DNA from 3 places in the Blautia sp. 210820-DFI.6.14 genome. Region 1 is predicted to be linked to each of the others. Evidence: riboswitches for the same ligand, from Rfam matches in the RefSeq annotation. Region 1 holds a riboswitch; each other region holds the start of a gene.
What was found. Region 1 has a riboswitch for cyclic di-GMP ahead of LI112_RS10615 (ABC transporter substrate-binding protein). Riboswitches for the same ligand answer to the same signal wherever they lie in the genome.
Positions count from the first base shown of each region.

Region 2: linked by a shared signal. The riboswitch ahead of LI112_RS02150 (ABC transporter substrate-binding protein) and the one ahead of LI112_RS10615 (ABC transporter substrate-binding protein) in region 1 are both predicted to bind cyclic di-GMP.
Region 3: linked by a shared signal. The riboswitch ahead of LI112_RS14870 (response regulator) and the one ahead of LI112_RS10615 (ABC transporter substrate-binding protein) in region 1 are both predicted to bind cyclic di-GMP.

Region 1 is NZ_JAJCKS010000013.1:15,697-23,183, reverse strand. It holds gene LI112_RS10640 (glycerol dehydrogenase) at 1-252, shown strand, start outside; gene LI112_RS10635 (ROK family transcriptional regulator) at 350-1,453, shown strand; gene LI112_RS10630 (zinc-binding dehydrogenase) at 1,705-2,733, shown strand; gene LI112_RS10625 (MFS transporter) at 2,766-4,142, shown strand; partial or broken gene LI112_RS10620 (MATE family efflux transporter) at 4,510-4,719, shown strand; cyclic di-GMP riboswitch class I at 4,992-5,067, shown strand; gene LI112_RS10615 (ABC transporter substrate-binding protein) at 5,226-6,041, shown strand; gene LI112_RS10610 (ATP-binding protein) at 6,025-7,487, shown strand, end outside.
Region 2 is NZ_JAJCKS010000001.1:485,080-492,566, forward strand. It holds gene LI112_RS02140 (transporter substrate-binding domain-containing protein) at 1-865, opposite strand, end outside; gene LI112_RS02145 (ATP-binding protein) at 1,129-3,291, opposite strand; gene LI112_RS02150 (ABC transporter substrate-binding protein) at 3,438-5,282, opposite strand; cyclic di-GMP riboswitch class I at 5,382-5,457, opposite strand; gene LI112_RS02155 (hypothetical protein) at 6,689-7,354, opposite strand.
Region 3 is NZ_JAJCKS010000027.1:30,222-37,708, reverse strand. It holds gene LI112_RS14895 (phosphoenolpyruvate hydrolase family protein) at 1-818, shown strand, start outside; gene LI112_RS14890 (hypothetical protein) at 1,279-1,647, shown strand; gene LI112_RS14885 (transposase) at 1,868-2,347, shown strand; gene LI112_RS14880 (helix-turn-helix domain-containing protein) at 2,598-2,753, shown strand; gene LI112_RS14875 (Fic family protein) at 3,010-4,146, shown strand; cyclic di-GMP riboswitch class I at 4,643-4,703, shown strand; gene LI112_RS14870 (response regulator) at 4,824-7,487, shown strand, end outside.

The sequences.
Region 1 (7,487 bases):
GTACTGGAAAATGTCCCACATGAAGAATTGGAAGAAATTATTATGTGGTGTATAGAAGTGGGACTTCCGGTTACACTTGAAGAACTTGGAGCAGGTAACGTAACAGATGAGCAGCTTATGGAAGTTGCAAAGGCTGCAAGTGCAGAAGGTGATACTCTCCAGAATATGCCATTTACAGTTACACCGGAGAGTGTATTTGCAGCGATCAAGGCAGCAGACGCATATGGCAGATATTATCTAGGAGAAGAATAAGCGGAGTATAATGTTTTTTATACAAAAGTGACTTTACAAATCCATCCGGAAAAGGTAAGATTCTTTTATAAAATACTTTATAAAAGGAAACTTTGAGATGGCTGGAACGGAAAAGAAAAACAGTACAAAATTTCAAATTATCAATTATATTATAAATCATAAGGCAACGTCTAAAGTGGAATTGTCCAGAAATCTGAATCTCAGTATGCCAACGGTCTTGTCTAATGTAAATGAGCTGCTTGCCAGTGGAATTGTAGTTGAAATGGGAGAGTATGAATCTACAGGCGGACGAAAAGCAAAAATGATCAGTATAAATCCTGCTTATCGTTATGCAGTTGGAATTAGAATTACTGCAAAACATGTAGGGTTTGTGCTTGTAAATCTGAAATCCGAAATTGAAAAGTATGAAAGAATCCGGCTGGAATTTTCAACAGAAGCTTCTTATTATTCACGGCTCAGAGAAGAACTGCATCATTTTCTTGCAGATGTAGAAAATCAGGACAGAATTCTTGGAATTGGTATTTCTGTTCCGGGAATTATAAAGCCAGGTGATGGAATACTGATCAAATCACATGCGCTTCAATTAGAAAACTATAGTCTTGGTTTTCTTGAGCAGACATTCTCGCTTCCTGTATATTTTGTGAACGATGCAAATGCAGCAATGATGGCAGAAGATTTAGACAGATATAAAAATGCACTGTATCTGTCTCTGAATAATACTCTTGGTGGAGCATTTTGTATTGATGGAAAATTAATACAGGGAGAGAATCAGAAAGCCGGTGAATTTGGGCATATGATTCTGGTCCCGGAAGGAAAGCAATGTTATTGCGGAAAGCTGGGATGTGCGGATGCTTATTGTGCAGCGAGTGCATTGACAGATGAAACATGCCAGACGCTGGAACAGTTTATGAAGAGTTTGGAAAATAAGGAAACCAAAGCAGAAGACCTTTGGCAGGAATATTTGAAAAATCTGGCAATTTTGATATCAAATTTACGAATGGCGTATGATATGGATATTATTCTTGGAGGTGAAGTTGGAGGATATCTTACAGAGTATATGATTCCATTAGGAGAAAAAGTAATGGAATATAATGGTTTCGACCATGATGTGAGATATCTGAAAATGTGTTCTTACAAGAGAGAGGCATCTGCAGTGGGGGCGGCAAAGCATTTCCTGCAGGAATTTATAAAAAATATGTAATTATGATGTCAGCATCATAAATTTAAAATCCAGAGAGAAAACACAGAAAAGAGTGTTTTCTTTCTGGATTTTTGTTTTGTTGAAAATTACTTCTTAATATTGTAGTAAAAATGCATAAAATCAACGGAACAAACTTGTGCAATAGGCAGAAGTGAATAAAAGGATATTGACAAATACTGGCAAGTGAATAATAATGTAATTACTTTAATAAAACGTTTAATAAAAGACAATAAAAAAAGGAGGAATTAATTATGTTACAGCAGGTAATGACAAATCCAGGAGAAATTATTTTTAGAGAAGTTCCGGTTCCGGAAATAAAAGATGATCAGGTATTAGTCAAGATCATGAACATTGGAATCTGTGGATCGGATATTCATGTATATCATGGAAAACATCCATTTACCAAATATCCGGTCACGCAGGGACATGAAGTATCAGGAGAAATCGTAAAAGTAGGAAAAGATGCTTCAGGTTTACGTGAGGGACAGAAAGTAACAATTGAACCGCAGGTTTATTGCGGACACTGCTATCCATGTCGTCACGGAAAATACAATCTTTGCGAAGAATTGAAAGTTATGGGATTCCAGACAACAGGAACTGCTTCGGAGTATTTTGCAGTAGATGCATCCAAGGTAACACCGATTCCGGAAGAGATGTCTTATGAAGAAGGTGCAATGATCGAGCCTCTTGCTGTAGCTGTACATGCTGTGAAGCAGATGGGCGATGTAAAAGGAATGAACATTGCAGTTCTTGGTGCTGGTCCGATTGGAAATCTGGTTGCACAGGCTGCGAAAGGGATGGGAGCAGCAAAGGTTATGATTACTGATGTCAGTGATCTTCGCCTGGATAAAGCGAAGGAATGCGGCATTGATGTATGTGTAAATACAAAAGAGAAAGATTTCGGGGAGGCAATGGTTGAAGCATTTGGACCGGATAAAGCGGATGTGATCTATGATTGTGCAGGAAATAATATCACAATGGGACAGGCTATCAAATATGCAAGAAAAGGAAGCGTGATTGTTCTGGTAGCTGTATTTGCAGGCATGGCATCAATTGATCTTGCAGTCGCAAATGATCATGAACTGGATATCAAGAGTACTATGATGTATCGTCATGATGATTATATCGACGGAATCACACTTGTAAATGATGGGAAGGTGCATTTAAGACCTTTGATCTCCAAAACATTTGCATTTAAGGATTATCTGAAGGCATATCAGTATATTGATGACAACCGCGAGACTACCATGAAAGTTATCATTAACGTTCAGGAAAAATAGAATTCCAACAACATTCTGACAGGGAGGAAGATATGGGGAACGAAAGTAATAATGGGAAAGTGCCACTGATCAGTAAGATCGCATATGGATTTGGAGATGTAGGCTGTAATTTCAGCTGGATGTTTGTCAGTAATTTTCTGATGATCTTTTATACAGACGTGTTTGGAATCAGTATGGCTGCAGTGTCAGCCCTGATGCTCTTTTCAAGATTCTGGGATGCGATCAATGATCCAATCGTAGGCGGTCTGACAGATAAGACTCATACAAGATGGGGCAGATATCGCCCATGGCTTCTTGTAGCTGCGCCTATTACAGCGATTCTTCTGGTGCTTTCTTTTTGGGCACACCCGGATTGGTCAAATACAGCGAAGATTATCTATATGGTGATTACCTATTGCCTGCTGGTATTAGGTTATACCTGTGTAAATATTCCATATGGAACACTCTGTGGTGCTATGACACAGGATATTGATGAGCGTGCCAAGATTAATACTTCCCGTTCTGTGTCAGCAATGATTGCGATAGGAATCATCAATATTGTGACAGTGCCGCTGATCAGTAAGCTGGGAAGCAGCAGTGCAAAGAATGGTTATTTGTTTGTTGCAATTATTTATGGATGTATCTTTGCTGCCTGTCATTTCTTCTGTTTCGCAAAGACAAAAGAACAGGTAGCAATTCCTGAGAAAGAAAAAATCTCAATAAAAGTACAGTTGAAAGCAGTTATGCAGAACAAACCATATCTTCTGGCTTTGGTTGGACAGGTGTTGTTTGGATTTACATTATATGGAAGAAATGCAGATATTTTATATTATTTTACTTATGTAGAGGGAAATGCTTCTTATTATACAACATATTCTATGTGTATTATCATTCCGTCCATTATTGGTGCAGCATGCTTTCAGCCAGTATTTCGGAAGCTGAATAATAAAGGAAGAACTGCATCGATCTTTGCACTGCTCACAGGTATTGCAATGCTGGCAATGTACTTCTTCAATGTAAAAGAATCACCAGTTGCATTTTATGCGCTCGCCGGGATTACACAGTTCTTTTTCTCTGGGTTTAATACAGCAATTTATGCAATTATTCCGGATTGTGTGGAATATGGCGAATGGAAGACGGGACTTAGAAATGATGGATTCCAGTATGCTTTTGTTTCTCTTGGAAATAAAATCGGAATGGCGATTGGCACAGCGCTTCTCGCAGCATTGCTTGGAAAATATGGTTATGTAGCAAACCAGGCACAGAATCCGGAAGTAATCGCAATCATGAAACATGCATTCTCGACAATTCCGGGAATCCTGTGGATCGTTACGGCAATTGTTTTATTCTTTTATCGATTAAACAAAAAACGCTATAACGAAATCGTAGAAGATTTGAAAAAAGGAAAAAGTCATAGTAATAATGCCTAAAAACAGAAGGCTCATTTTAGTAAAAATCACTTTTGAAAGAAAAAGAATATTGAGGATATAAATCCATGTGGAGGAGAACAATACAGTAAAAAAACATTGATCGAGGCAGAAGCAGCCAGCCCGGAAGCTTATGTAAAAGAAAACGGAAGATTTCCTATCTTGGAAACCACAAGTAACGAGAATGGAGACGTTGTAATAGTAACAGGTGATAATAACGGCTCTTTTGTACGATATACATTTACGGAATAAAAGTGCCGGTAAAATATAATATTTGCAATGAAAAAGTGTGTAGCCTGTGAGCGTAAGTCCAGCTTATAAGACAGGGTGTGCACTTTTTTTGTGCCAGAAAAGAGAGGAGTAAAACAAAATGGCGGAAAGTAACAAAATGAAGGATATGCCGGTGAATAAGCTGATGATCCAGATGGGAATCCCGATGATCTTATCCATGGCATTGCAGGCGGTCTATAACATTGTAGACAGCGCATTTGTGGGAAATATGAGAGAGGGCAGTGAAGCGGCATTAAATGCTTTGACACTGGTATTTCCGGTTCAGATGCTTATGGTGGCAGTTGGGATATGATAGATGTGAGAAGATAATTATGGAATGTATTTGATTTGTTTGGATTAGCAAACTTTTGGGTGACAAACGTAACTTTCCGTGATATCATTAAAAACATATAAACGAAAATGACTTTTGCAGAAGCAGGAGAACAGTTCGAATATATACCTATACATATATATCGATTGTTCTCTTTTTTGGTTTTTTATATATTAGTGTGGTGAAGTTTTGCTCACACATAGTGAGATACTGGGATGCTATAAAATTACCTCTTTGTGAAAGCTGTAATAGAAAATAATTGGCAAAGCAGACGAAAGTCTGTGACGCAAAGCTATAGGGCCTGTAAAATGGCAGCCAGTTGCATAAGATGATGATGTGCACTGTCTGTCTGACAGTGCTTTTTTTGAGGAATGACTTATCGGTGGCGGCGGGGGGGCACCGAACCGCAGGTCACTGAAGTGTGATAAATGGTAAAGAAGCTGATATGAGAAAAAAAGCAAAATAACAGTAAGGATGGAAGGAAAATGAAAGGAAAAAGAGGGATCGCAGGCATTCTGCTTGTGGGAATTTTGGCGGTCACCCTGACAGGGTGTAAAAACACAGACAGCAGTAAAAAAGAAACCGAAAAGCCGGTCATCACGCTCGGCAGAGATAACTATCCACCATACAATTATCTGAATGAGGATGGTGTACCGACGGGTATAGATGTAGAACTGGCTACAGAAGCTTTCAAAAGAATGGGATATCAGGTGGACGTTGTCCAGATTGACTGGGAGGAGAAAAAAGAACTGGTGGAGAGCGGAGAAATTGATTGTATCATGGGCTGCTTTTCCATGGAAGGGCGTCTTGATGATTACCGCTGGGCAGGACCATACATAGCAAGCCGCCAAGTGGTTGCTGTAAATGAGAACAGTGACATTTATAAACTAAGTGACCTGGAAGGAAAGAACCTGGCTGTTCAGTCCACAACCAAACCGGAAGGCATCTTTCTGAATCGGACGGATGAGAGAATTCCCAAACTGGAAAATCTGATCAGCCTTGGACACAGAGAGCTGATCTATACGTTTCTTGCGAAAGGATATGTAGATGCAGTTGCCGCACATGAGGAATCTATTGTCCAGTATATGAAAGATTATGATGCAAGCTTCCGTATCCTGGAAGAACCACTGATGCTTACCGGAATAGGTGTTGCTTTTGCCAAAGATGATGACAGAGGAATCTGTGAGCAGATGGAACAGACGCTGGAAGAAATGCGTCAGGATGGCACGAGCTTGAAAATCGTTGAAAAATATCTGGATGATCCCCAGAAGTATCTGGAGGTGGATGATCTTGGATATTGAGAGAAAGAAAAAAGAAAAACGAATCCAGCTGGTCGGCGGTCTGATTGGAATCTGTGTGGCTACAGTCGCACTGTTTTATTTCTTTTATGCGGAAAAGGCAGAAGCAGAGAAAAGAATGGTGGAGATTGTAAACTATGTCAAAGTGCAGTGCTCCACCTATACCCATTATAATGAATCTTCGGAATCCAAAAGTCTTCTTCGGGCGATTGAAAGTGCCAGACAAATGAGTACAAATATCGACATGGAAACAGAAAACGGTGGTCAGCTGAGCCAGGAGTTCCTGAAAGGAAACCTGCAGACTCTCTGGGTGGATGGTATCATTGTACTGAATGCAGAAGGAAAGACGGACTGTGAATACAGCACGGATGAATCTCTGACCGATGAGATTACGGAATACCTGCAAAAAAATATTATTATAGATTTTGCCGGATATGAAGAAAGATCTTATTCGGAACGATTTACCAGAGAAGACGGGTCACGTATCGACATTGCAGCCTGTGCCAGAAAAGATGCACCGGGGATTGTTGCAATCTACTATTATACATCTCCCGAATTTGTCAGAAACTATACCCTGACGATACAGGGCCTTTTAAACGGCTATAGTGTCCAGAAAGATGGAACAATTATTGTTGCAGACAACGGGACAGTTGTTGCCAGCAATGATGAGAGTCTGTTGGGGCAGAATACAGCCGACAACGAAGTTGTTCAGGCAATGAAAAAGCATACAGACAGTCAGCACATTTTTCACTTGAAAAACGAAGGAACCGGATGTTATGGAATTATGCTGAAGCAGCGTGATTATTATATTTATGCATATCTTCCGGATACGGAAGTATTTCATAATCTTCCATTAAGTGTGATAAGCATTATTTTTCTTTATTTTCTGATATTCAGTATATTCTGGCTCTGGACATATAAAACCAATCTGACACACCAGAAGCTGGAACAGGAAAAAGATGAAAAATATAAAGCAGAACTTCTGATAGCTGCAAAAAAGGCAGAAGCCGCCAATGAGGCAAAAACCGAGTTTCTACAGCGAATGAGCCATGATATCCGGACTCCGATCAATGGAATCTGCGGCATGGTAAATATGGCAGATCATTATGCCGATGATATAGAAAAGCAGAAGGAATACAGGACAAAGGTGAAAGAGGCATCCAATCTGTTGCTGGAGCTGGTAAATGAAGTTCTGGATATGAGTAAGCTTGAGTCAGGCGAAGTCGTTCTGGAAGAGGTTCCATTTAATCTGATCAAAATCTCTGAGGAAGTGCTTGTTGTGATCGAACAGATTGCTGCAGAACAGAATATCCGGATTGTATGGGAGAAAAAAGAAATCACACACCGGGATCTTATTGGAAGTCCAAGGTATGTGAAACGTGTGATGATGAATATTCTGTCGAATGCGGTGAAATATAACAGAGAAAACGGACAGATTTATATCAGCTG
Region 2 (7,487 bases), on a different contig from region 1:
TCGGATCACACAGAACATGAAGCGGGTTGTCCTTGGAATACTGTGAAATAATACTTTTTTCTTTCTCCGTATATTCCAGACTCTTAGTTTCTATGCTTTCATAATTTTTATTGTAAAGCGTCGTTTTCCAGTCACCCTCAACCGCATTCATCTGATCGATCGCATAATTGATCTCATTCAGCAATTCTGTATTGCCCTTTTTAACAATGACATAGAAATCGCTGCTGCCAAATTTCTCCACGATTCGCTCATTGTTTGTTTTTCTCAGAGAACTGGTAACAATCGCATCAACTTTTTCGCTCTGAAGGGCTTCATCCATTTCTGTGGTCGTATCAAAATAAGATGGAACATATGTAAATCCTTTGTTGTCTGCAAAATCCGCAAACTCTTCATTCCGGGTGTTTCCGTTCAAAAGCGCCACACGCATACCGTTGTAAGTGCTGTAATTGCCGTCCACAATCGTGCTGTTGTCACTGCGGACGGTCAGCATCCCATAATTGGTTCCGATTGGACGTGAAAAATCAAACTTTTCTTCTCTGTCCGGTGTTTTGCGGGCAGATGTTACCATGTCAATCTCGCCATCTTCAAGCATCTGCTGCATATCATCCCAGCTCTTATCATATCCGACATATTCGTAATCTACATCCCAATAACGGGCCATCAGCCGAAGGAAATCATAGCCATACCCGCTGCGGTTGCCTTCTTCATCCATCACATGATAACCATCCATGGCAAAGAAACCGACTTTGACAGTTTCATGCTGCGAACTGTCCTCGGCTGCGTATGCAGTCTGGGGAGAAAATATCATACACACGCATACAAAAACCAGTAACACTGCCACATATTTCTTTGCTCTCGAAATCATATTAAATCTCCTGTCTGTCTGTCAAATATATTTCTCTATACATCTCCTTGTCAACCTCCTGGTTTATTCAAGTCGAACGCACGTGAGACTTGGTGCGTGATTCTGGTCAGCGAAAGCTGACATATTCTTCTCAGAATCACTGCACATCCTCGCGGAGCGTTTATCTCAGTCGGAGATTGTACTCCCACTGAGAAAGACTTGTTATTACTCACCACTTGCAGAAGTGGGAGTCTTCTCGACTGAGATAAAATTGCACTGCCGCATCAAATCCATTTGTCACTGTTCAGTAGCCTGCATTTCTGTACCCCCCCACCAGATTTTATACTTCTGATTGTTTTTTCCAGCACCTTCATCTCAACCGGTTTTGAAATATGTGCATTCATACCGGCTGCCAGAGAATGCTGAATGTCCTCTGAGAATGCATTGGCAGTCATGGCAATGATCGGAATCTTCTTTGCCAGTTCATGGGAACTTCTGCGAATTGCCTTCGTCGCCTCATAGCCATTCATAACAGGCATCTGCACATCCATCAGGATCATGTCATAATCACCTGGAACAGACTGTTCAAATGCTTTCAAAATCTCTTCGCCATTTTCACAGATGGTACATTCCGCACCTTCAATCTTTAACAGTTCTATCAGGATCTCCGCGTTCAGCTCATTATCCTCTGCACACAGAAATCTCATTCCCTGAAGGATATTACCATCCTGCTCATCTGTTTCTTCTTGTGCCGCCAGAGCAACCGTTCTATCCTCTGCAATTTTCAGATCCAGGAGAACCTCAAAACAGCTTCCCTGTCCCAATTCACTCTCCACATCAATGGTACCTCCCATTGCCTCAACCAGATTCTTAGTAATCGCCATTCCAAGTCCGGTTCCCTGTATTTTATTTGTAAGGGAACTTTCCGCACGGGTAAACGCATCAAAAATTGTATCCTTGAAATCTGCCGACATTCCCATACCATTATCGCTAACTAAGATACGGTACTTTGCATAGACAGATGACTTTGTCTCACATTCTTCTACAAAGAACTGAATTTTCCCACCTTCCTGGGTATACTTCACTGCATTGGAAAGCAGGTTGCTGAAAATCTGCATCAGGTGAACCTGATCACCATTCACCCACTCATGCTGAATATTTTCTTTTATGATTGTAAGGGTCTGCTGCTTTTCATATATTTGAGTATGAAATATAGTGTCAAGTTCCTGTACAAGATCCAGAATAGAAAAGTCAGAATATTTGAAGACTGTTTTTCCTGCCTCAATCTTACTCATATCCAGAACATCATTAATAATTCCTAGCAGATGCTGTGATGAACTATCTATTTTATCTGCATACTCTATAACTTTTGCTTTATTACCTGCATCATGTCTGATCAAAGACGTGATACCAATGATTGCATTCATAGGTGTGCGAATATCATGTGACATATTAGACAGGAAATCCGTTTTCGCCTTATTTGCATTTTCAGCTGTCTGTAAAGCCTCTGTTGCAACGTTCTTTGCCTTTTTCAGTTTTTGATTGACTACTTCCATTTCCTTCATTGTTTGTAAATGAAGTTCATTCTTTCTTTTTTCATATTCTGCTTTTTGATCTGCAAGACTAAGTCTGGAAATACTGTAGAATAATCCAGCAAAAAGTAAAAGTATAAAACCTGCCATGAGTATTGTTGTAAACAGCACCGTTTTCTGGTAATCCATCAGCACATTGTCAACAACTCCCTTTGCCACAATGCATACCAAAATGGTGTTGTTGCTTTCTATCGGGCAATACCCCAGATAATAGGGGTTCTGTTTTCCCAAAAGGGCAACTCCGGATTCTCTGTTATCAAACTTCTTTTTGAACCAATCAGCCTCTTCTTCTGTAATGGCCTGTTCCCCTTTTAAATGTTTTAACAAAGAATAATTACGCTGGTATTTATCTCCACTCTGGTTCGTATACGTAATATTTCCGTCATTATCCAGCATGAACAAATATGCTTTCCCGTCATAACCTTTCAGTTTTAACATGGAATCCAGTTTCGAATGATCATACACAGTTCCAATTGCCGTATAAGTTTCCCCATTGATCGTATATTCCTGACATGGAATTGCAACCAGATAACCGTCTTTTTTCTTCTGATCATAATCAAGACGCACCAGTTTTCCAATATTGTATCCATTCTTTAAGTCCAGCAGAAGTTTACTTGGCATATCAATCCGCATTTTTGTTCCACGTGCTGATATTGCCTGACCATTCTCCTGAATGAATATAAGGGTACTTTCCGATTCTTTTTCCCATGCTTCAAAGAAACTTTTGTTCACATCCGTTTCAAGAGACAGCTCCCTCTCATGAAGTAAAAATTCCTCAACCAACTGCAGCTGGCTGTAGTATCCACTCACCTGAAGATCATAGGTCTGCTGTATCTGTTCAACAACAGCTCCCATACTGCTTTTTCCATTTTCGCTGATATACTTCTTAGACTTACTTATCAGATACTTGATACAACCTAAGCTTAAAAGAATCATAAGTAGTATAAGCAACAGCCTTGTTATTTTTTTTCTTTTATTTACCGTTTGTTCTATCTCCACTTTTACTGTTCAACCTCTATATAGTCTTCCGGTGCTGACGGCTGCTGTCCTTTTGACATTGCTTCAATCCATGCACTTGATAATGTTGTCTCTTTAAGCTGCTCAATCTCACATTTCGGATTTATTTTTTTCAATACAGACATTGTGGTGTCTGTAAGAAGAATAGAGTATTCCTTTTCTTTGTCTATTTTCTTATCATTAACTGTCAAGTCCTTTAACGAACATCCACTTTCCTCTTGATTGACAATCATTTTCATACCGGATGCAATTGGTAATTCGTATTTATTGGTTACGTAAAAATTCTCATCCGCATCGGCGAGATAATTTTTCACGAGTTCACAAACCTGTTTACCATTGATTTTTGCAACATATAATGCTGTATCTGAACTCTTCGCTGTCATCATGCCAACCCGGCTGCTGGTGCATTCTCCTTTGTACATAGAGGAAGTGAAATAATAATATGGCGCCAGAGCCAGCTGTGCATCATTTTCTTCTCTGATCGTAGTTAAAATGGAAGATGCTGCATCACGGCCATTTCTATCGTTCAGTGAAATGGAATATTCATTTTCAAAATTCACCGTTGCTTTTTCTTCTGGATCTTTACGATTCATTACACTACGAAAAGTATCATAAGCCTGTGTTTCATCCATTTCCCCTGACAGTAATCCGTGAACAGCCTCAAGACTTGCATCAAATGATTTTTGAGCGGAATATCGGATATAAACAGCATTATTATTAATTTCCTCTTCCAGTCCAGGCACATCCTGCATCATGGTTGGAACATCTGTATTCAATGAAATAACACCGCTTCCATCCGCAATCAGCTTTTGCCCCTCTTCTGAAATCATACAATCCAGCACATCCAGTGCAGTATCCAGTTTCTCCCGGTCTTTTTCCAGGTTTTTGTTAAATGCAATGTTTAAGGACGGAGTCATGTACACATAGGATTCATCCGATGTCTGTGAAAAGTAAGGAATACGGATCAGATCTGCATCCATCTGTTTCTGCAGCTGCTGCATAACCGTCGGATGTCCATGAAACATTGCTGATTTTCCCTCGACAAACATCTGGATTCCTGTATCGACGTCAATATTGATATCTTCTTTACCAAAGTGCGAGTCTTTCAGAAACTGGCTGGTTTCTGAAAAAATACGTTTCCATAATGCATCATCAAACTTTACTTCATCCGATGCAGTCTCTGCACCGTTTCGCCATTCAATACCATCCAGGCTTGTGAACTCACCGATTGCCGCCGCCTGGATGATCTCATTATTAGACCAGTCTTCACCAAGATCCATGGAGTACGGTTTTATGCCATTATCATAAAACTGCTGACATGCCTGTACATATTCCTCATAATTTTCCGGAATCTTAATTCCATACTGATCAAACAGTGTTTTGTTGGCAATGATCGTCTGCGGAATACCACAGATTGGCAGCCACTGGATTTCATCCTCCGCATTCTTATAATATTGCAGCGCATAAGAATAATACTTGGAAACAACATCATAAGAAGCAAAATCCATAAGATAAGGCTGTAAGTCCTGTGCATCTGTTCCGGAGAATCGACGTACTGTTATGATATCCGGTAATTCATCATGTTCTTTAAAATAACTGTATAAATCGGTATCATTGTTACCAATAATAAATTCAATATCCTGATCAGAAAACTGTTCATGGATATAGGGTGCAATATTTTTCATCAAACGATTTTCCCACAGATAAACGGTAAGATGATCATCATTTTTAGATACTTCTTTCTTTGACTGTCCACATCCAGACAAGACAGCAGATGCTACAAGTACACCTGACACCACTGCTGTCAGACAACGTTTTGCCTTTTTCATACTTTTATTTTCCTCATTCTTTCCTGATAAAATCATTATTGTTACATCTGCGAAATAACACCGTAAAAAAGCACCGTCAGACAGACAGTGCACCTCATTTCATGCAACTGGCTGCCATTTTACAGGCCCTGTAGCTTTGCGTCCCAGACTTTCATCTGGTTTTCCGATTTCCTTATTATAGATATAACTTTTAAACTTATGCAAAAAAACTGATTTTATTATACTTTAACGTTCTACTATGCACAAGAAAAAAAATTACCGTTTTAACGTTCAAAAACAAAAAAAGAACAGCCGATACATATACTCGAACTGTTCTCCTACTTCCGAAGTCCACGCAGCATTGACATTACTGTTTCCTGCTCATTTGTACTCAGATCGTTCCATATCCCTAGAACTTCTTTCTGTTTTTCTGTCAGATTCTCTGAATTACCTTCCTGAAAAAACTGCGATAATGTCACGCTTTTCACATAAAGATGTTATTTTATCCGCAATAGGAAGTATACGGATAAAAAAAATATAAAGATACTTTCGTTTCCGCAAAAGTCATTTTCGTTTATATCGTTTTTATAATATCATAGGTTGTTTCATTTGTCACATAAAATTTTGAAGCACAAATCAGCTCCTCTCTCCGGCCTATCTTTTCCGATTTATTTAACTTTTTCAGGCAACAGAAAAACCCGTAGAACCGAAGTTCTACGGGTATCTTACGTTTGGACACAACGTTATCTTACGATAACAAATCTATATTCAGATTGTATTACTCGATGATTGTAGCAACACGTCCTGATCCTACAGTACGTCCACCTTCACGATACTTTAATCCCGTTTTACCTCATATTTTTTATGGTTTTCTCTCCAAAATACAGTGAAAAACGGCTGAATTGCACCACCTATTTTGATTTGCCTGATTTCTTGGCACCGTTTTGGCACCGGAGAATACTCAAACCGATTTTCTTCTGTAGATACTAGATACTTCTCTACCAACTTTATATTGCACCGGTAATTTTTAACTGTTATAATCGAAACATGGGTGCTACCATAACGGTAGGCGGTTAGTCCTTCTCCAGAGGGACTGTGACCCTCTGATTACATAGAAACCTGTAAAGGAATCCATTGGAAAGGAGGGCTAAGCCAATGAGTATTATTGACTTCATAGCAGTAGTGAGCTTCGGCTTAACCTGCTTTAGTATCGGATATACATTAGGCAAAGATAATCATAAACCACAAAAATAACCGCCCTGGTCTGGTAAACTAAGCGGTTATCTTTGATGATATTCTAAATAGTAAAACGGACTAACCGTCTATCGGTAGCACTCTTTTTCTATAATCATATTAGCACGCATCTGTGGAAATGTCAAAAATTTTCTTCTTTCTCAACTATATCTATTTCCATACATTTTTACAACCTATTTCAAGTGTTCCTCAAAAATTAATTCGAGTTCCTTATTCCCTCTCAAGAATTCATACTCTTTCTTATTTTCAATTTCTGAATACAATTCACGAACAAAATTTTTTCCAACTCCCGAAAAGGCTTTTCCCTGTGCAGTATCTTCATACCTGTAATACAAAGGGGATTGTGTCATATTCCAAGGCTTCTGTGATTCACTTAATAATTGCTTAATTAACTGAACACATTTTTCTACATCTTTTCGATATCCAGCAATCAGCAGATATGGCACTGTGTTGCCGTAATTCCATAGTCCAAACAACGATATCATGTGATCTGTAATCTCAGCAATTCTCTCTGCTTTATCATGATTTCCTGTTTCTTCTTCCATTTCAATTAACTTATACAAGTAGCTTTGAATATTGACAACTGCCTGTAGCAGTTTCCCTTCCAGGAATAACGCAGCAGTGTCTGTTCCTTCCTGATGTGCTAATACACTTGTTTTCATAATCGTTGCATCAATTACAGTATCAGGAATTTTTTTCAAAAGGGCATTTGCTTCTTCATATTTCTCCATTTGGACATATTTTGTTGCAAGTATAAAAACACTTGAATTTCTCACTCTTTCATCCTGACTGTCTGCTGTTCGTTCCAGCCACTCAATAATAGCTGTATTATATTCCATTCGTTCTTCGCCATTAAGATCTGACAAAGTCAAAGATCCGTTCAGAACGGTTGCGATCGTATATATTAATAAGTCGCAATGAGGATACTCCTGTATTTTACGAGATGCCATCTCGAAAGCCTCTGTAAAACTG
Region 3 (7,487 bases), on a different contig from region 1:
CCAGAAGTGAAATTATGGACGATTTTAAGGCACAGGTAGCACAGGGTAAGATTTTAGTAGGTGTAGGTGCCGGAACAGGAATCACTGCAAAGTGTAGTGAAAAGGCGGATGTAGATATGTTAATCATCTATAACTCAGGCAGATTTAGAATGGCAGGACGTGGTTCTTTGTCAGGACTCTTATCCTATGGTGATGCAAATGCGATCGTTCAGGAGATGGGACAGGAAGTATTACCGATTGTAAAGAAGACACCAGTTCTTGCAGGAGTATGCGGTACAGATCCGTTCCGTGTAATGGATATTTTCTTAAAACAGTTAAAAGATCAGGGATTTAATGGAGTACAGAATTTCCCTACCGTAGGATTGATCGATGGTAAATTCCGTGCAAATCTTGAAGAGACCGGTATGGGATATGGATTAGAAGTAGATATGATCCGTGAAGCCCATAAATTAGATCTGCTTACATGCCCTTATGTATTTGATCCGGATCAGGCAAAAGCGATGGCAGAGGCAGGCGCGGATATCCTGGTTGCCCATATGGGACTTACTACAAAAGGAACGATCGGTGCAGAGACAGCGGTTACCTTAGATGATTGTTGCGTAAAGATCCGTGAGATTATCAAAGCGGGACGTGAAGTGAATCCGGATATTATGGTTATCTGCCATGGTGGACCGATCGCGGATCCGGAAGATGCAGCTTATGTGATTAAGAATGTACCGGAAATCGATGGATTCTTTGGAGCATCTTCTATTGAAAGACTTGCTTCAGAACGTGGAATGACTGCACAGGCAGCTGCATTCAAAGCAATTGAAAAATAGATATTCTGAAAATGAACAATAAAAAATATTAATAGAAGTGAGGGGCTATCGGGAAATAGATAGTTCTAAAACAGGGAGTGCATGACTCACAACGAGTCATACACTCCCTAAAATTTATCTGAAAAAAGAAAAAAAGATGGCTAACGACAACCATCTTTCTCTCCATTACATGTTATAATGTAACTATGCTAACAACTAATTATTATAACGATTTTTTTGAATTAGGGAAACAGAAAATTAACTTTAGTTTCTTCGAATTGAGTTTACCTGACGACGATCCAGTCTATACCCTTAAAAAAGTGATGGAGGAATTAGATTTTTCTGGGAACTTTTTATTGACGGTACAAAGATCGAGGCGAATGCGAACCGTTATACTTTTGTATGGCGCGGAAGCATCAATTACCATCTTGCAGGCCTCCTGGATTCTATCGACCAGCTTTTTGAAAAATATAATGCTTTTTTGCAGGAAAATGATTATGGGGCAAAGTATGGGCTGGGAAATGCACAGATGTTTGTGATCGAAGGAATGGACAAGGTCCGGGAAGTGATCGAAAAGAACAGAAAACGAAAGCTTGTAAAACATAAAAAGCTCTCCAATAACCGTATTATAGAGATCGATAACTGTTCTCCGCTTGAGATACGGAAACTTCAGGACAATCTCACGATGATCGCAGTCAGCGAAGGGATCAGATTCGTTTACGGAAAGGGGAAAAGAAAATCTGTGCTCCAGCAGCTGCATGAGGAACTGGAACAATGCGGAAAACGACTGATGGAATATAAAGAATGTTTTGAGATCATGGGAAAAATTTTATCGTACATGGATATGTAAGCAGCGACCGCACCGATTATAATACCCTGATCCCGGTCCTTGAAAAACATAAGAATGCTTTCGGGCGTATTCTGGAAGAAGTAACTGCAGACAGCGGGTACTGCAGTGAAAAAATCTGCTTTATTTAAAACAGAATGAAATATCCAGTTATATAAAGCTGCAGGATCACGAGAAGCGAAAAACACGCGCTTATTCAGAAGATATCAGTAAATATTACAACATGAGGACAGGGATCTTTGAAGATGAACAGTTCTATATCTGCCATGACGGACGTGAACTGCGGCATCTCAGGACAGAGACCAAAGAGCAGGATGGATATACACAGATCTTTGAGGTATATGGCTGCGCAGACTGCAGCGGATGTGAACACAAAGCCCGCTGTCTGTATAAGTATGATGCGGAGAAAGATGCCGAAAAGAACAAAGTCATGAAGATCAATGAACAATGGGAGGAACTGAAAGAAAGATCCCATGCCAATATCCAGAGCGAACGGGGAATCCTGAAACGCCAGACACGTTCCATTCAGACGGAAGGACATTTTGGAGATATCAAGGAAAATGAGAACTTCCGGCGTTTTAATTACCGCTCATCAGATAAGGTATATAAAGAATTCATGCTGTATGCCATTGGAAGAAATATAAATAAATATCATCGTTTTTTATACGAAAAACTGAGAAAATTTGAGGGAAAAACTGCCTAGAAAAAAATGCGGCCGTAAAAATCCAAACAAGGATTTTTTACGGCCAAAAATAGAAAGTATTTATCAAAGTAAAAATATCCTGAACAAGTTGCAGAGCCAGAATGCTCTGTAACTGTCAGGATATTTTTGTTTGGTATTGTCAGCTCTAAAAAACGTTATTTACCGACAGCCACATTGTAAATGGCGGTTTCTTGTTAAAAACTCGAAAATCGTTATAATGAGTTTACCAAATAATAAGGAGGACTCAAAAATGAATTTAGGAGAAAAAATCAAAGAATGCAGAAAGCAGGCAGGTTTTTCACAGGAGCAGCTTGCTGAAAGACTAAATGTATCAGGACGAGCAATTACAAAATGGGAAACTAATAAAGGTATAGCTTGTGCCGGTTCGATTGGAACCATGCAATGATTATGGGTAAAGAGTTTGCTGGAAAAGTAACTCCCAGGCGGGTATGGGATAGCATTACACTTTGGACATTTCAATCTAAATTTCTGAATAAGGAACGTAAATTGATGACCATGCTCAGTTGCCCGAAATGCGGGATACTCAAGCAGGGTGTTCCCGATGATATAGACAAATATGCGGATGAAATTTTAGATAAAATGTGACTTAAATGCTATAAGCATAGAAACACAGATATTCAAGCATTTGCTTTAGGGCTTCGATGGGAAGACACACATTTTGTACAAGGCTTTGTGAAAGAGAAACGAACTTGAAAATAATCCAGTCGATCATGGGGCATAAGGATATTCAGACCACTATGGATATCTATGCAGAAGCGACAGAGGAGAAAAAACAGGAAACATTTGAAGGCAAAATCACAATGAAAGAAGCACAGAGCCTTATTGATAGTTGCTATGAAGAAAGACCAGTGCATTTGTCTGATGATGAGCGTACCGAAGAAGCAGATAAGGTTTCGTCCCGTATTGTTGAAATTCTTTCTGAAACAGCGTTCTCATTTTCTCCGAATGAGTATATTGCTATCCACCGTAAACTATTTCAGGGGATTTATAAACACGCCGGAAAGATTCGAGATTACAACATTACAAAGAAAGAATGGGTTCTTGATGGGGCAACTGTTATGTACGGTAGTGCATCCGAATTGAGAGCCACACTTGAATATGTTTTTTCGCAGGAGAAGGATTTTAGTTATAAAGGACTGTCAATGGACGAGATTATCCATCATCTGGCGGTATTCATTTCAAGGCTATGGCAAATCCATATCTTCGGGGAAGGCAATACGAGAACAACGGCGGTGTTCTTCATCAAATATCTAAGGACACTTGGATTTTCTGCAACCAATGATATTTTTGCGGAAAATGCGTGGTATTTCCGAAATGCACTTGTCCGTGCAAACTATACGAACCTGCAAAAAGGTATTCACGAAACAACAGAGTATCTGGAAGCGTTTCTCAGAAATCTACTTTTGAACGAGAAAAATGAGCTTCATAATCGAAATCTTCATATAAGTGGACTTTTGAATGAAGAAAAAGTGGACATTGGAGATAGAAAAGTGGATATTGAGAATGAAAAAGTGGACATTCAAGACAAAAAAGTGGATATTGAAAGTGTACTTTCCCAAAAAGGTAGTGACTTCTCAGTAAAAACGACGGTTCATATCCATAGACTCTTTGAAAAGTTTGGCTTTGATGAGGTGTTTGGAAGAAGTGCAGTTATGGAGATTCTTGAGCTGAAAGGTTCAGGTGCTTCAAAACTTCTTTCCAATTTGGTACAGGCAGATATTATTGAACCAGTATCTGGTTATGGAAAAGGAAAATATAAATTTAAGAATTATCCGTGATTGCAATGATGAGCAGCTTTTGCAAGGGTATTATTCATGAAGAATGTACTGGGTTTATGGACCAGACCAGAAAGATATTACAATTATCGGACTGGAACCACATCCGGGAGATAAGAAAAATAGCGCATACGACCGAATTTCACTGTCGGATTTGTAGAATAAAACTGAATATGGAACTAAAACACGAGCAGTTAGTCTAGGAAAAATAGGTTAGCTGCTTTTTTTATGCAAAAAGGAGATGCCGTGTATGGGATATGCACGTAAAGATGTAGAGAAGACAAAGAAAATAGCAAAGAAGAATTGAATGTAAAACTCCGTACTGGTCTTGTAGAAAACTATGATGCAGTGTATGTGGAAAGAAAAAACCAGAATTGTCTTTGGCTGAAAGGATTTATCAGAGAAATGTCAAAAATTCAAATAAAAAAATATAGATTTTTTATCCGACATTATTGACGCATAAATAACTTTATGATATTTTATTTTTGGAAAAATGTAAATTATTTAAAGGCAAACCTGCTGAAAGGTAGGGACGCAAAGCGAGAAGGGGCACTGACATATTTTGGCAGGTGTCTTTTTTGTATGCAAAAATGAGTACGAAAACTGGCAGGGACAGGTTCTCTGTATACAAATAAAAGTAGGATGAAGAAGGCATAAGACGAAGAGAGGATTTTTACAAAATGGGAAATTATGAAGACAAAATATATTTTTTAGGTGATAATGAACCGGGACAGACACAGACCATGTCACAGGCCGTACAGAAAACACTGGAAAATAATGGCGGGGTAGGTATAATGACAGGATCTTATGACCAAAACCTGTCTATTTTGTCTGTGGATAATCTGCTGTTGCATAGTACAGGATATACATTCGATACTTTCATGGAACAGACAAAAGGCTCATTGAGAAACTTCTTTTATGACGAGGAAGATATACTGGAGCGAGACCGTTTTTTGCAGCTTCACGGAACAGGGGAAGCACAGATCCTTGCAGCAGACGGTACAGTGAATAATGTACGGCTTTGTAAAGAGGATGCGACAGATGAGGCGGGCAGACAGATCTGGGTTATGTCCGTACAGGTCAACTGGGATCATGTAAATCTGGCACTGCTCAATGAGGCTATCTATTCCGGCTTCTGGTATTTTGACTGTGACGAAAACAGTGAGATTGTGAATGCAAACTGGAGTCATGAATTCCGAAAAATGCTTGGCTATCATGACACTCTGGACTTTCCGAATAAACTGGAATCCTGGTCAGATCTTCTGCATCCACAGGATAAAGAAAGAGTAATGGTGCAGCTTCAGGCGGCAATTAAGGATAAGACGAACCAGATAAAATACCAGGTAGAGTATCGTATGAGAATGAAGGATAATCAATACCAGTGGTTTCGGGCATCGGCAGAAGTAATACGCCGTCTGGATGGTTCTGCCAGCAGGATTGCCGGGATTTTTATTAACATTGATGGGGAGAAAAAAGAAATCATGCAGGCACAAAAATCTGCTGCTTTCCACCGGGCTTTTACGAAAGCAGATTTGTGCGAGTATTATGTAAATCTGGAATCGAATACTTTTGATACCTTTAAGGTTGAACCGTCCCTGATGACCGTCTTTGAACAGAGTTATACGTGGGATGAATTGATTCGGCATTTTGTGGATTCCTATGTTGTGGAGACAGATAAGAAGGCGGTATCCTCTTTTTACGACCGTGGTTATATTGCACAAAGGCTGAAGGGTCTGGAAACCGAATTGGCTTTAGAGTGCCGTATCACTCTGAATGGAGAAGAACGATGGGTCCGCAATGTGATCATACGAGGCGAAATAGAGGATTCAGAATATGCCATGATCTTTCTGCGGGATGTCACGGAGGCAAAGGTAGAGAGCGCACGGCATCTACAGATGGCAGCGGACAATGCTTCCATGGAGCTGCTGATCCAGAGTATTGTGCGGCTGGTTGACCGTTTTGTTGTTTGTGATCTGGAAAATGACAGATATGAATTCTATAACCTGAATGGTCAGATGATATATAAACCTCTGGGATTCTATCATGATTTCCAGATGCAGGTTCTTGAAAAGTATAAGACACTGGAACCATTGGATGCTCTGGATATCCTGACAGCACCGGAAAATATCCGGAAGAATCTGAAAAGTGAAAATGATATTTATAAGTTTGAGTATTGCAGCCTGGATGAAAAGACTTATAAAATCGCTTCTTATATTCCCTTGGAATGGAAGAATGGAAAGCTGGAAAAGGTATTGCTGGCATCCATGGATGTGACACAGGAGAAGAAAGCAGAGATTGAATCCCGTGAGGCACTGAAAGAGGCTTACTGGTCCGCAGAAAATGCAAATCGTGCGAAAACAGAATTCCTTTCCAATATGTCCCATGATATCCGGACACCGATGAATGCCATTGTCGGTCTGACGGCAATCGCAGGAGCAAATATTGAGAGTCAGGACAGAGTCATTGAATGTCTCAGCAAGATTACAGAATCAAGCCGACACCTGTTGGGGCTGATCAATGAAGTGCTGGATATGGCACGTATTGAAAGTGGAAAAATGACGCTGGCACAGGAGGATTTCAATCTGCCGGATTTGGTGGATAATCTCATTACACTAACAAAACCGGTGCTTGATGAACATAAACACAATTTTGATATACGCATTAATCACATTGAACATGAGGATGTCTGTGGTGACAGCCTGAGGATCCAGCAGGTGTTTGTGAATCTGATGAGTAATGCAATCAAGTATACACCGGATGGTGGGAATATTACTTTTTCCATAGAGGAAAAGCCAAATGGATTTTCGGAACTTGGATGCTATGAATTTACGATTGAGGATAATGGGATCGGTATGTCACCGGAATTTCAGAAAATCATGTTTGATCCTTTCAGCCGTGCAGATGACCACCGGACAACTAAGGTTCAGGGAACTGGTCTGGGAATGGCAATCAGCAGAAATATTGTGAACCTGATGAATGGCAATATTAAAGTGGACAGCACCTTACACAAGGGAACTAAAATTACAGTAACCATTTATCTGGAGCTTCAGGAAAAAGAAAAAGAACAGGACAGAAATCTGATGAATCTGCCTGTTCTGGTTGTGGATGATGATAAGACATGCTGTGAAAGTACAGTTGCTACACTGAAAGAAATCGGTATTACAGGTGAATGGGTTCTCTCTGGCAGAGAAGCTGTTGAGCGCTGCTATGCACGTCATGAGCTAAAAAATGATTACTTTGCTGTCATCCTGGACTGGAAGATGCCGGACATGGATGGCATAGAAACAGCCAGACAGATCCGGAAACGGATAGGGAAAGAGATTACCATTATTGTACTGACATCT